4 regions of the Agarivorans litoreus genome follow, and region 4 is predicted to be linked to each of the others. Evidence: predicted binding sites of a transcription regulator. Region 4 holds the regulator's gene; each other region holds the start of a gene.

Region 1 (3,133 bases), 2.5 Mb from region 4:
ATGGTGACGAGAGTGGGCGCCCACGCGGGCCACAATCAGATGCCTTTGACTCTCCAACGCGTTCGTTTATGAACTGGGAGCAAATTGCTAAAGACAAAGATCGTCAAGCGTTAGTAAAACACTGGCAAACAGTAGGTCAGTTCCGTGACCGCCACGTTGCCATTGGTGCTGGTGAGCATAAAAAAATAAGCGATCAACCTTATGCCTTTAGTCGCACCAAAGGTGACGACAAAGTGGTTGTGGTATTTGCTGGCATCAAGCAATAACAAAAAGTAATAAGCGGTAGTAGCAAAGCGACAGCGTAAATCTATGCTGTCGCTTTTTTTATTTTGCTTTAAACCTGGCTGCGCTTCACCTTTAGCGCGACTAAGCCCAAGAGCACCAGCCAAATACTGCTTGGCTCAGGTACTTGACTAGCTAGTAGATTTTCTCCGTTAACGATAATCTCCCTAAAGGCGAATGCCTCATTCCCACCATTTTGATTTGCGTTAAAGTACAAGCTAAATATTGAACCACTGCCAATTAAGCTCTGACTAAGTTGCTGGAATTGGTTGTTTAGCACCTGACCGTTTATCGATAGTGGGTCGTTTAGTGCGTATTGGCTTCCGTTGGCCATGGTATAGCTCTGATTGGTTTGTTCACCAACCGAGCTAGCAAAGAGTAATTGAATAGGTGAAGCATCAATTGCATAGCTAAAGCTAAAGTAATCAGAGCTTTCAAAATCACCCATAGCCGCCATAGAAATAGAAATTGAAGTTAAGGAAAAACCGCCAATATCAAATTGCCAAGTTGCTTGTGTATTGCCGCTTGGGTTATTTGGATTTAGCGTATCACTTACACCAAAAAAGCTTTGTTGGTCAGTTTGTGAATTAACAATACCAAGGTTATCACTTGCGGTACTTAGGCTCGAATCAATCAGGCTATTTGGAATATTGGCGCCAGGACCAGCTTGGTATTTATCAAAGCCGTCTTGATCACTAGCAAATTGAGGGCTAAATGGGTTTTGATATTCGATTAGATTAAGACTACTGCTGTTTAGCATGTCGTAGGCGATAATAGTTGCCTGAACTGGCGCGGTGAGTAGCAACAAGCTTACAGAGAGTATATTTCTAGTGATTAGCATTAGACATTCCTTTGTAAAGTGAATGTCTTATAAATCAATAATTGCGCCAAGATTTAAAAGTTATAAAAATCAAAGGGTAAGATAGTTATAGCACTTAAGGAAAAGGATAATGTAAATATTAATGACACATTTATCATCAAGTGTAATGCAGTGTCCAATCTTTTTATTGACCATTTTGTAGTTAAATGGGCTCATAGCTTAACTAAATGTATTTTCATATTGATATTAGCTAGTTACGAATGCCGAATTATGACTGTAAAAAATCCTGACCACTAGCCCTCAGATTCAGCGCCGAAATATTGAACTTTATCGCCTAAGACTTCGTTCTAATTAGCTGAGAACGGGGGAATTGTTATGAAACAAGTAATCGCAGCTATGTTGTTATCTATTAGTGGCGTTGCTATGTCTTATCCTTTAGACAGCGACTATTGGGCACACCGAAGTGTGTTGTTTTTTGCGCCACAACAAGACCGCGCAGTTGAACAATTTTTGGCAGATGAAATGCGTTATCGTTGTCAGATCCAGGAGCGAGATCTTGTTGTTATGGTGATGACACCGCAACAAGCTTTAGGCAAAACTGGCCCAGTAGCAAGCCATGGGGTCTCTTATTTACGCAACAAATATAAGGTAGAAGATAACAAGCACATAGCAGTGTTAATTGGTAAAGATGGCCACGAAAAACACCGTTGGGGTGCTCCTACTAATTGGCAGGAAGTATTCGCAATTATTGATGCAATGCCGATGCGCAAACAAGAAATGCTAAATAATACCAGTGTATGTTCGGCATAAAAAAGAACCAAGCAGAAAACCTGCTTGGCTTTAAAGAAGGAAAGCTAAGTAATTACGAAATGTTTAAAATTTGTATTTAACACCAACACGGGTTTTAAGTTGGCGTTGGTCAGTTTTAGAGCTCACACTTGAGTTCCAAAATTCTACGTATGGACGCCATTTTTCAATTTGGTAACCGATGAAGATACCAGCATCCCAGTTGTCATCACCATTGTTGAATTGCGGATCTTTTGCTTTACCGGCAATTGCATCCCACTCGTATTCATGGCTTTTCCAGTAGTTCGCTTCGTAATCTAGTTTTAGATTAGGCATGCTTTTTACTTTGTAACCACCAGTCAGAGTGATTTTAGATTTAGTCCATGTCTCGCCGTTTTCTTTGCCATCGGCATATTGGCGAATTTCATAGCGGTAGCGTAATGCAGTTTTTAAACCGAAATCTGAGGTATAACCTACACGAAACTGCGGCTTATAAGTCACGCGCTGATCACCAAAGGTAATTGGCATACCAGGGTGGATGTACCATTTTTTGTTTAGTTTATGTTTGTAGCCCCAGTCAAACTCTGAGTCGCCGCGTTGTAAGTTTTCTAAAAAATCGCCGCTTTCGCCGTTTTCTTTATCGCCGCTAAAAAACTTCATCTCAACACTGTAGTTCCAGCTACCAGCATCACTTACTTTAGTTGAGTCACCTATCTTAATACGGTAACCGTAATCTTCTGACTCGTGCTTGTATTCGCTACGTATATCAAGTTGACCAGCAGCGACAGGTGCTGCAATTAACAGGGCACCAATTGCAATTGAAAGGCTTTTCATTTTTGTCATGATAAATTCCATTTCCAAGTTAAGGCCTATTAACAGGCCTAGTTTTTGTTTAGGGAGTTAGGGTCGTTATTATTGTTTTGGGTATAACAGTTCTATATCTCGTTCAGCCCAAATTTCAGCCAGGTTTTTTTTAACGGTAAATTGAGAAAAATCGCCTGAATTTGAGAGAGCCAATAAGGTTTGGTCACTCATACCTAGAGCTGCTTTACGATAGATTGGCATCATGCGCATTACTCGCGGAGTTTTTTTATGCGGGTAAGGCCAGTCTTCCGCTTTGTCTTGATATTGAGCTAACAACACAATACCTTTTTTTAGCGAACCACCTTTAGGCGATTCATAGTTCCATAGGTCTATGCCAATTTTTTCGCCCACTTGAGCAACACCAGATAAAGCATCTAAATT
Region 2 (3,133 bases), 410 kb from region 4:
CAAATGAGAAGTCAGTCAGCTGATTGTTTAGTAAGAATCCTTTTACAAATACTCTCGAACCAAAGGCATTCTCAATGCTACTGGTCATCGACAGTACGTTGCCTTGGGCATCCACAATACTGATGTGAGTGGTAGAAGGAAGCTCTAGGCTTTGGTCCATGCTGCGATTGGCGTTTAAAGGCAACTCGCCAGGGTTTACCGAGGCTAAGGCTTTATCACCACTTAACAGCTTAGCGCGCTTGGCAAGGTACTCAGGGCTTAGTAAGTTGCTAAGTGGCACGTCGACAAAATCACTGTCGGCAAGGTAGGCGCCTCGGTCTGCAAAGGCTAGGCGAGACGCATCGCCGAGAATACGCCAGCTTTGTGGATTATTAGGTCCCCAATCTGCCAAGGGGTAATGCGCAGCAATGCCGAGGATCTGTCCAACGGTACTAGCGCCTGAGCTAGGTGGTCCCATGCCACATATTGAGTATTGAAAGTAAGCTGTGCAAAGGGCAGGGCGCTGTTTTACTTGGTAATTGGCTAAATCTTCTTCACTAAGCAAGCCGGGGTTGTCATTGAATTGACCAACAGCCGCAACAATTGCTTTGGCGGTATCACCTTGATAAAAACCTGAAGCACCTTGCTCTGCAACCAACCGTAAGGTGTTAGCGTAATCAGGGTTTTGTAGTAAGTGCCCTTCGCGTAAAGGCTCGGTTGAGTCATCAAAAAAGTAGTTACGAGCCTCTGGGTAGCGGCCGAGGCGTTCAGCGTCGCCAGCAATTAGCTTCGCCAATCGCGGGCTCACTCTAAAGCCTTCTTTGGCTAGGCCGATTGCCGGTTTAAACAAATCTTGCCAATTGCTGCTACCGTAGCGCTGATGCATTTCTTCAAACAGCGCGATAACTCCAGGTGTGCCTACTGAACGTCCACCCACCACTGCGTCATAAAACTTTAGCGGTTTACCTTGTTGGTCCAGAAACAAGCCAGCATCAACTTGTGAAGGAGCGGTTTCTCGGGCGTCAAAGGTGGTGAGTTGTTGCTTGGCCGCATCGAAATACACCACAAAAGCGCCGCCACCAATCCCTGAGGATTGCGGCTCAACCAAGCCTAGTACGCTTTGCACGGCAATCATTGCATCTACGGCGTTGCCGCCTGCTTTTAGTACCTCATAACCGGCTTCAACCGCTAAGGGGTTAGCAGCCGACACCATGAATTTTTTGGCAGTGACCTCGGTCTTAGCCTGCACTCCGCTGGCTAACTCTGGGGCATAAGCATCGGTGCTTTGGCTATTTGAATAGCAAAAGCCGCTAATTATTAGTGTTGATGCAATGAGGCTGCGAGTAAACATGCTAAATCCTTTTTTAATGCGTATTTAGCCAGTGTAGCAGTCCATATATTAATCGCCATCGCTTGTTTATGTGACTGAATTTATGCAGATTTTTCTATTTGTATGAGAATTGAGCACGGCAGTGACGTAGATAAGAGACAGCTTGAAGCCGCATAACTCGTCGGTTTTGGCTTTTATCGCTATTTAGGTGTCGCTTTTCGGCGACGCTGGCATTTAAATTGCGACCGTGATTTGTGGTTATGAGCTTGATTTTAAAGGTTTTTTAAAAGTTGGTTCGACCTTTGCTATATGTAGTTCGTCAACCGCTAAACCTAGTTAGCGGCCATTTAGTGAAGTAGATGTTAAACAAGGAGTTTCTTATGAACTTGAAGTATAGCTTTCCAGTGTTAGCGCTATTTGTAGCTAGCCTAGCCTCGGCAAATAGTGAAGTGTTCAAAGACCTAGATACCAACCAAGATTTGGTGGTAAGCATGGAAGAAGCTGCCGAACTACCGATCCTTACTGAAGTATGGAGTGAGCTTGATACAGACCAGGATGGTGTATTAAGCCAAGCAGAATTCATAAACCTTGAAATTTCCGTTCAACCTGAAGACCCTGAAAACAGCGAAGTAGCTGAATAGTTAGTTCCTTTATGTTTTCGTGAACCGATCCAATTTTAGGACGCTGTCGGGGGCCAATTTTTCTGCGATTTGGTCTAGTTTGTAGCAGTTTTAATCCTCGATAATTTTCCAGCGCTTAAGTCTGTGCTAGCTTAAGCGCCTTTTTTCCTTTATAGCGAGCTACGTTGCGGTACCGCTACGTTAGCAAATAAAATCCCCGCCACAATCGACATGAAAATCAAAAATGTTTGCGAACCAATATTGGGAATGCTCACCATTGACTCACCTAATACTAATGAATTTAAGCTGATATAAGCCTTACTACCCGGTACCAACAATACTATGCCTTGTAGCAATACCACCGATGCAGGTGACTTGGTTAATTTGGCAAATAGGTTTGCATATACACCCACAATAAATGCCCCTACAAAAGGGCCTAATGCTTCGCCTAGATAGGCACTGCCAGCAAAAGCGGCTGCGTAGGCAATCACTCCCGAAAGAATGCCCCACGGTAAATCTTTAGCGCGTACTTTAAATACCACGCTAAGGCCTAAGGATAACAACACCACACCTAGCCACTTAATCCACCAGGTGCTAACAAAGCTAGATTGAAGATCAACCTGCCCCCAAATTAGAGCACCAAAGGCCATGCCTAACACCGCGCCAAAATAGAGTTTAAACAACACCATAATGCCGTCCATTACCCTTGCCGTGCCCGATATAAGCTCGCGTGCTGCTAACTCACTTAAACCAAGGGTGAGCGATAAACCTGGAATGAAAATAATGATCGCCGACAGCACCACAATGGGTATGTTTAAATCAGGCACAAACTGAGAAATAGCCACCGCCACAAAGGAGCAGAGTAGTGCAGCTACCGGCTCTAACGCTTCAAGCACCCCTTTAGAGTGCTCGGCGCGATACGCCAAATAAAATGAAATACAACTAAGCAAGCTCGACCAAATAATGGTGCTCCAATTGGCCGACATTAACATGGCAAATGCGCCGCCAGTAATGGCAAAGGCCAAGCAAATTACCCAAGGAGAGTGTAAAGCTGGTTGATTGGCCATTTGGTTAAGCCGCTCTATTGCTTCAGTTAAACTGATTTCTTCTTCGGTAACTTTTTTTACCAGTTGATTGGTGCGCGCCAATAAACCTAAATCAATTTCACCGGGCTTTACTCGCATCACATAGTTATATTCTTGAG
Region 3 (3,133 bases), 1.1 Mb from region 4:
TTTGATCTACGGTTGAAATCACTTTTGAATTCATCTCGTAAACCCGTTGCGCTTCAATTAAATTAACCAATTCTTCAGTTACGTTTACGTTCGACGTTTCTAAAGAGCCTTGGCGAATCGCACCTAAACCATTCTCCGATGCAATCCCATTTTGTGGAGCCCCACTGGCACCGGTTTCTAGGTACAAGTTTTGTCCGCGAGGCTCTAAACCAGACGAGTTAACAAAATCCGTAATAGTGATTTGGCCAATAACTTGACTGTCGGTTTGCCCTGGTAAGCGAACACTCACCTCGCCGTCTTCGCCTACGGTAAAGCTTTGTGCGTCTTCAGGGACCTGAATTTCTGGCTGTAAAGGGTAACCGGCACCAGGGGTTACAATGGTGCCTTCGTCATTTAAACCAAACTGACCATTACGCGTATAAGCAGTTGTACCGTCTGGCATTAATACTTCAAAAAAACCTCGACCATCAATCATCAAATCAAAGGCGTTATCAGTAGTTTGAACATTACCTTGGTCATGATTCTTTTGCGTTGCTATCACCTTGGCACCTGCACCAATCATTAAACCTGATGGCATTTTAGTGTTCTGTGAAGAACGACCGCCTGGTTGATTAATTGTTTGATACAACAAATCTTCAAATACTGCGCGGCTCTTTTTATAGCCCACCGTGCTTGCGTTCGCTAAGTTATTAGAAATAACCGATACGTTAGTCTGTTGGGCATCTAAGCCTGTTTTACTGATCCATAAAGCGGGATGCATAATACGCTCCTTATTCCTAGCTTAATCGCAACAAGCTGTTGGTGGCTTTTTCGTTTTCTTCAGCGGTTTTCATCATCTTGATTTGCATTTCAAATTGACGCTGCATGCTGATCATGTGTGTCATCTCTTGCACCGGGTTTACATTACTTCCTTCTAGTGCACCTTTTACCAGTTCAACGGTGGCATCGGGCTGATAAGGTTGACCATTAGTGCTTCTAAATAAGCCGTCTTCACCCTTTGTTAACTCGCCAGCGAAAGGTTTACTTAGCTTAATGCGGTTAACTTCTTCTAATGCGTCGGCTGGCGCGCCTTCTGGACGGATCTCGATGGTGCCATCTTCGTTAATTTCTAGCTTTTCAACAGGTAGGGGGATAATAATTGGCGCATCTTGATTACCTAATACAGGCTGGCCTTGCATGGTTTGTAAGACCCCTGCAGCTGAAATAGTAAAGTTACCATTTCGAGACAGCGCCTCATTACCATCCTTGTCTTGAACCGAAATCCAACCTTCACCCTTAATTGCCACATCTAAATCTCTCCCTGTGGTTTTTAACAGTCCATCAGTAAAGTTTTGAGTTGGGCGCTCAGTCATAGCAAATACCCGAGATGGCATGCCAGGGCCAAAGGCCTGCATTGAGCGTGCATTCTCTAAATCGGCTTTAAAGCCTGTGGTATTTGCATTTGCAAGGTTGTTACCACGTACCGCGAGCGAGTGCATGTTTTGTTTTGCACCGGTCATCGATATATAAAGTAGTTGGTCCATGTCAATTTCCTACGTCAATTAGCTGACTCAAAGGAAACAAAGCAATTAAAATGCCAGAAGACAAACAAAGAAAACAAAGATTAAAAAAGCTAACTAAATCAACAAAATAAAAAGGCAGCCAAAGCTGCCTTTTGGGTCAAACTCTATATCGTCGTTAACGAATCTGAATAATAGTTTGCTGTAGCGTCGAGTTAACTTCTAAGGCACGAGAGTTAGCCTGGAAGTTACGCTGTGCGCTAATCAAATTAACCAACTGCTCGGTTAAGTTAACGTTAGCTTGCTCTAAAGAAGCCGAGTTAATTTTGCCAAAAGTCCCTGAGTTACCTTCACCGGCAATCGCTTCCCCACTTAGCTGAGTTTGCTGCCATGAGGTATCACCAATTTGCGCTAAGCCTTGGTTATTGGCAAATTTTGCTACCGACACTTTAGCGATATTGGTCGTTTGACCGTTGCTGTAAGAAGCAACAACCAAACCATCAGGGCCAATATCAATACCTGTCAATTTACCAACGGTAGAACCATCTTGCGATAAGCTAGAAACTTCGAAAGCAGAGTTATATTGAGTTGGACCATTAAGGTTAAAGGTAATAGTTTGGGTTGGATCTACCGAACCCGTTACCGGATCCCACACACCACCAGGGCCATTTGGTGGTGCCGTACCAAGCGCTACTGTTTCAATAATAAGTGGCGCGGTAGACGCGAGTGCACCAGTATTATCAAAAGTTAAGGTCGCAGACGCTGGAATATTTGGGTTAGGGTTACCCGCGTTAGGGGTATTGGCTGTACCGCCAGCAACGTCTACTGGCTGGCCATCAATGTATATCAACTTGTGCCAAGTATTCGCTGTAGTGTCATCTTTAATGAAGAAGGTTTCAGCGACATGCGAGCCACCTTGCGAATCGTAAACTGTCACCGAGGTCGCTGAGGTATAGGTATTACTGTCAGAGGGATCAAAATCGCCAATATCGTGAGTAGTGCCGCTAGAAGGCAAGTTAAAACTCATATCAACTTGGCTAGTCATTGTAGGGTTACCTACTTCAGCACTAATTTGAATCGCGCTGGTTGCAGCCATACTCACCGCTGAAGGCGTGCCGCTGTTGTTTACGGTATAACCTTGTAGATATTGGCCTTGTGAGTTAACAATAAAGTTATCAGCATTTAGCTTAAACGCACCGGCACGAGTAAACTCTCGCGTTTGGGTGGTCAAATCAGAGGCGGTAACAAAAAAGCCTTCGCCACTGATCGCCATATCTAAAGCATTCTGGGTAAAGTTAAGGCTACCTTGGTGGAATTGCTGAGCTACATCTACAGTTTTAACACCATTACCTACTGCGGTACGAGCATTTGAGAAAATCGATGTTGCATACACATCGGCAAACTCAGCACGTGACTCTTTAAAACCAATGGTGTTGACGTTAGCAATATTGTTCGCCGTTACGTCAAGATCCTTTTGCGAGGCATTGATGCCGCTTAGAGCGATATTAAATGACATCTCTCAATCTCCTATCGTTTTACTATTCTTTGTTAGGCCTTGGCTACTTCAAGAACATCGCTCATTGCAATGCCACCCAAGCCTTCTAAATTGACGACTACGCCAGATGTACCACCCG
Region 4 (3,133 bases):
TCTAAAAAAATGCTTAACAGATTGATGTCAGGTCCTGCATCGCGTATTAGCTGTCCTACCGGTGATAACTCATCGGGAAGGTTTCGAATATCAATGCTAATTGCTACTTTAGAATAGGTTTTTTTTAAGTTGTCGATAAGTGATTGCCAAAGTACAACCGGCAAGTTATCGACACAGTAGTAGCCGAGATCTTCTAATACTCTTAAGGCGACGGTTTTTCCTGAACCCGAGCGCCCACTAACGATGATCAGTTCCATGATAACCCCTAAGGCTGATTAGCCTATTAGGCTACCATGATGTCGTACAATTCGTCATCACTTTGTGCACAACGAAGTTGTTTACATATTTGCTTATCGTTAAGTTTTTCAGCGACTTGAGCAAGAGTATTAAGATGTTGCTTACATTGATCTTCGGGTACTAGTAATGCAAATACTAAGTCAACCGGCTTGTTATCAATAGCATCGAAAGAAATGGGGGGATCGCAACGCAAGAAAACCGCAGTGGCTTGATGTTGGTTGTCAATACGGCCATGAGGAATTGCAATGCCTTGGCCAATACCAGTACTGCCCATCTTTTCTCGATTTAACAAGCTTTCGAAAATGCATTGGGTAGTAGTATCAAGCTGTTTGGCAGCCAGCTCGCTGACTATTTCTAGGGCGCGCTTTTTTGAAGAGCATTGAACTGCACTTTGAGTGCAGTTCAAGCTAAGTACTTTGTTTAGTTGCATAAGGTTGGTTAACGTTTGTTAAGTTTTTCTTTATGTTTGATGACTTGGCGATCAAGTTTATCAATCAGGCTGTCTATGGCAGCATACATGTCAGAGTGCTCAGAGGTGGCAAATACTTCGCCGCCGTTTAAATGTAATGTAGCTTCAGCAATTTGGTTCAGCTTTTCGACGTTGAGGATGACGTGAACATTATTGATTTGATCGAATCGTCGGGTGAGTTTGGCAAACTTGCTGTGGACATATTCTTTCAAAGATTCAGTTATTTCTACGTGGTGTCCAGTAAGGTTAATTTGCATAGATATCTTCCCCTTTTTAGTGGCCTTAAATAAGGCTCTTTCGTTGGTTAGAAGGTGGAATTGCTAAAGATTCACGATATTTAGCAATTGTACGTCTTGCCACCTTGATCCCCTGATCTGCCAAAATATCAGCAATTTTGCTGTCGCTGAGTGGTTTACTGGTATTTTCGGCAGCTACCAGTTTCTTGATTAATGCACGAATAGCGGTTGATGAACACTCACCTCCACCATCGGTAGCCACATGGCTAGAAAAGAAATACTTAAGCTCGAAGATACCGCGCGGTGTGTGCATGAACTTTTGGGTGGTTACTCGGGAAATAGTGGATTCATGCATTTCTACAGCTTCTGCAACATCGTTCAGTACCATTGGCTTCATGGCTTCTTCGCCATATTCAAAAAACGCCTGTTGATGATGAACAATGCAGTTGGATACTTTTAATAGGGTTTCGTTGCGGCTCTCGATACTTTTAATAAACCACTTGGCTTCTTGTAAGTGGCTACGAATAAACTGGGTATCGTTAGCGTTGGTGGAGGTTTTACTTAAAGATGCATAATGGGAGTTAACCCGTAACTTAGGCATTGCATCTGGGTTGAGTTCTACCACCCAGCGTCCTTGGCGCTTAACAACCGATACATCTGGGATAATATACTGGGCTTGGTTAGGCTCAACTGCGTTACCAGGCCGAGGTTCAAGCGTATGAATCAAACGCATAACTTCGCGTAACTGGTCTTCTTTAAGTTTGGTTTTACGGGCTAATAGACGAAAATCGCGATTAGCTAATACATCAATGTGATTTGAAACTACGTCTTTGGCTTCATTTAGCCAAGGTGTGTCTTCGGCAAAGCGACTTAATTGGATTAGTAAACACTCTTGCAGCGAGCGCGCTGCTATACCAACCGGGTCAAAATGCTGAATGCGCTTAAGCACCGCTTCTACTTCATCCAGCTCTACATCTAAGTCATTGTTATCGCTTGAACGTAAGCCTTCCAGTAGCTGCTCACAGTCTTGAGTGAGGTAGCCCGATTCATCTACCGCATCAATAATGGCTAAAGCAATAGCTTGGTCTACTTCACTAAATGGAGTGAGTTGCATTTGCCACAATAAGTGGTCTTGCAATGAGTCGACAGTTTCGCCCTGAAACACCATGTCGTTGTCGTCGCTGATGGCATTGCCAGATGAGCTGGCCGGAGCAGAACTAGCGCTGTAGATATCGTCCCAAGTAGAGTCAACAGGGAGGTCGTCAGAAACAGTTTCTTGATTAATGGCATCGCCTGCTTCAATTTGACTGTTGTCTATGTCCGCAGTGGATTCGGCCTCGGTAGACTTCTCATTAGTAGATTTAGCGTCGTTTGCGTCACTATCATTGGCATGAGACTCATCCGCCTCAAGCAGAGGGTTACTTTCCAGAGCCTCTTGGATCTCTTGCTGTAAATCCAGTGTTGAAAGCTGGAGTAAGCGAATGGCCTGTTGTAACTGGGGGGTCATGGTTAACTGCTGACCAAGACGCAACTGCAAAGATGCTTTCATTAACTACCGCTGTTCCTTCTTTTTATTGTCTTTTTTAAACTTGCACTTTAACTATAGCTTGAATTGTTCCCCGAGATAAACTCGTTTCACATGTTCGTTTTCGAGAATTTCTTCTGGCTTTCCTGAGGCTATCAATTCACCTTGGCTAACGATATAGGCATGCTCACAAACATCGAGAGTTTCTCGAACATTGTGGTCGGTTATTAGTACACCTAGACCGCGATCACGTAGGTGTTCAATGATCTTTTTAATATCGATAACAGAAATAGGATCTACCCCCGCGAAGGGTTCGTCAAGCAAAATAAACTTAGGTGCGGCGGCTAGTGCTCGAGCAATTTCAACTCTTCGGCGTTCACCACCCGATAAGCTCATGCCTAGGTTTTTGCGAATATGGCCAATGTGAAACTCTTCAAGAAGGTCGTCTAATGCGCCAATTTGTTGCTCTTTATCGAGGTCTTTTCGAGTCTCTAATACGGCAAGAATGTTCTTCTCTACGGATAAGCGGCGAAAGATAGAGGCTTCTTGCGGAAGATAGCCAATGCCTTTGCGTGCACGGGTGTGCATTGCAGTACTGGATATATC

What was found. Region 4 encodes sigma-54, which starts transcription at its own class of promoters, with help from an activator protein. Its sites were predicted from a motif close to GTTGGCACGNNNNTNGNNT; they were not measured.
Region 1: K5L93_RS01735 (PEP-CTERM sorting domain-containing protein) is a predicted target of sigma-54. The motif match lies at 1,156-1,174, and genes of this name have one in related genera.
Region 2: K5L93_RS14905 (EF-hand domain-containing protein) is a predicted target of sigma-54. The motif match lies at 1,599-1,617, and genes of this name have one in related genera.
Region 3: flgF (flagellar basal-body rod protein FlgF) is a predicted target of sigma-54. The motif match lies at 1,563-1,581, and genes of this name have one in related genera.

Annotation. Positions count from the first base shown of each region.
Region 1 is NZ_BLPI01000001.1:374,824-377,956, reverse strand. Features, by position in the region: gene K5L93_RS01740 (alpha-amylase) at 1-266, shown strand, start outside; gene K5L93_RS01735 (PEP-CTERM sorting domain-containing protein) at 335-1,123, opposite strand; gene K5L93_RS01730 (DUF4174 domain-containing protein) at 1,478-1,912, shown strand; gene K5L93_RS01725 (oligogalacturonate-specific porin KdgM family protein) at 1,976-2,731, opposite strand; gene K5L93_RS01720 (alginate lyase family protein) at 2,801-3,133, opposite strand, start outside.
Region 2 is NZ_BLPI01000001.1:3,238,518-3,241,650, forward strand. Features, by position in the region: gene ggt (gamma-glutamyltransferase) at 1-1,330, opposite strand, end outside; gene K5L93_RS14905 (EF-hand domain-containing protein) at 1,690-1,950, shown strand; gene K5L93_RS14910 (threonine/serine exporter family protein) at 2,100-3,133, opposite strand, start outside.
Region 3 is NZ_BLPI01000001.1:3,902,736-3,905,868, reverse strand. Features, by position in the region: gene flgG (flagellar basal-body rod protein FlgG) at 1-760, opposite strand, end outside; gene flgF (flagellar basal-body rod protein FlgF) at 777-1,523, opposite strand; gene flgE (flagellar hook protein FlgE) at 1,678-3,015, opposite strand; gene K5L93_RS17975 (flagellar hook assembly protein FlgD) at 3,048-3,133, opposite strand, start outside.
Region 4 is NZ_BLPI01000001.1:2,832,390-2,835,522, forward strand. Features, by position in the region: gene rapZ (RNase adapter RapZ) at 1-257, opposite strand, end outside; gene ptsN (PTS IIA-like nitrogen regulatory protein PtsN) at 284-727, opposite strand; gene hpf (ribosome hibernation promoting factor) at 736-1,023, opposite strand; gene K5L93_RS13140 (RNA polymerase factor sigma-54) at 1,049-2,551, opposite strand; gene lptB (LPS export ABC transporter ATP-binding protein) at 2,603-3,133, opposite strand, start outside.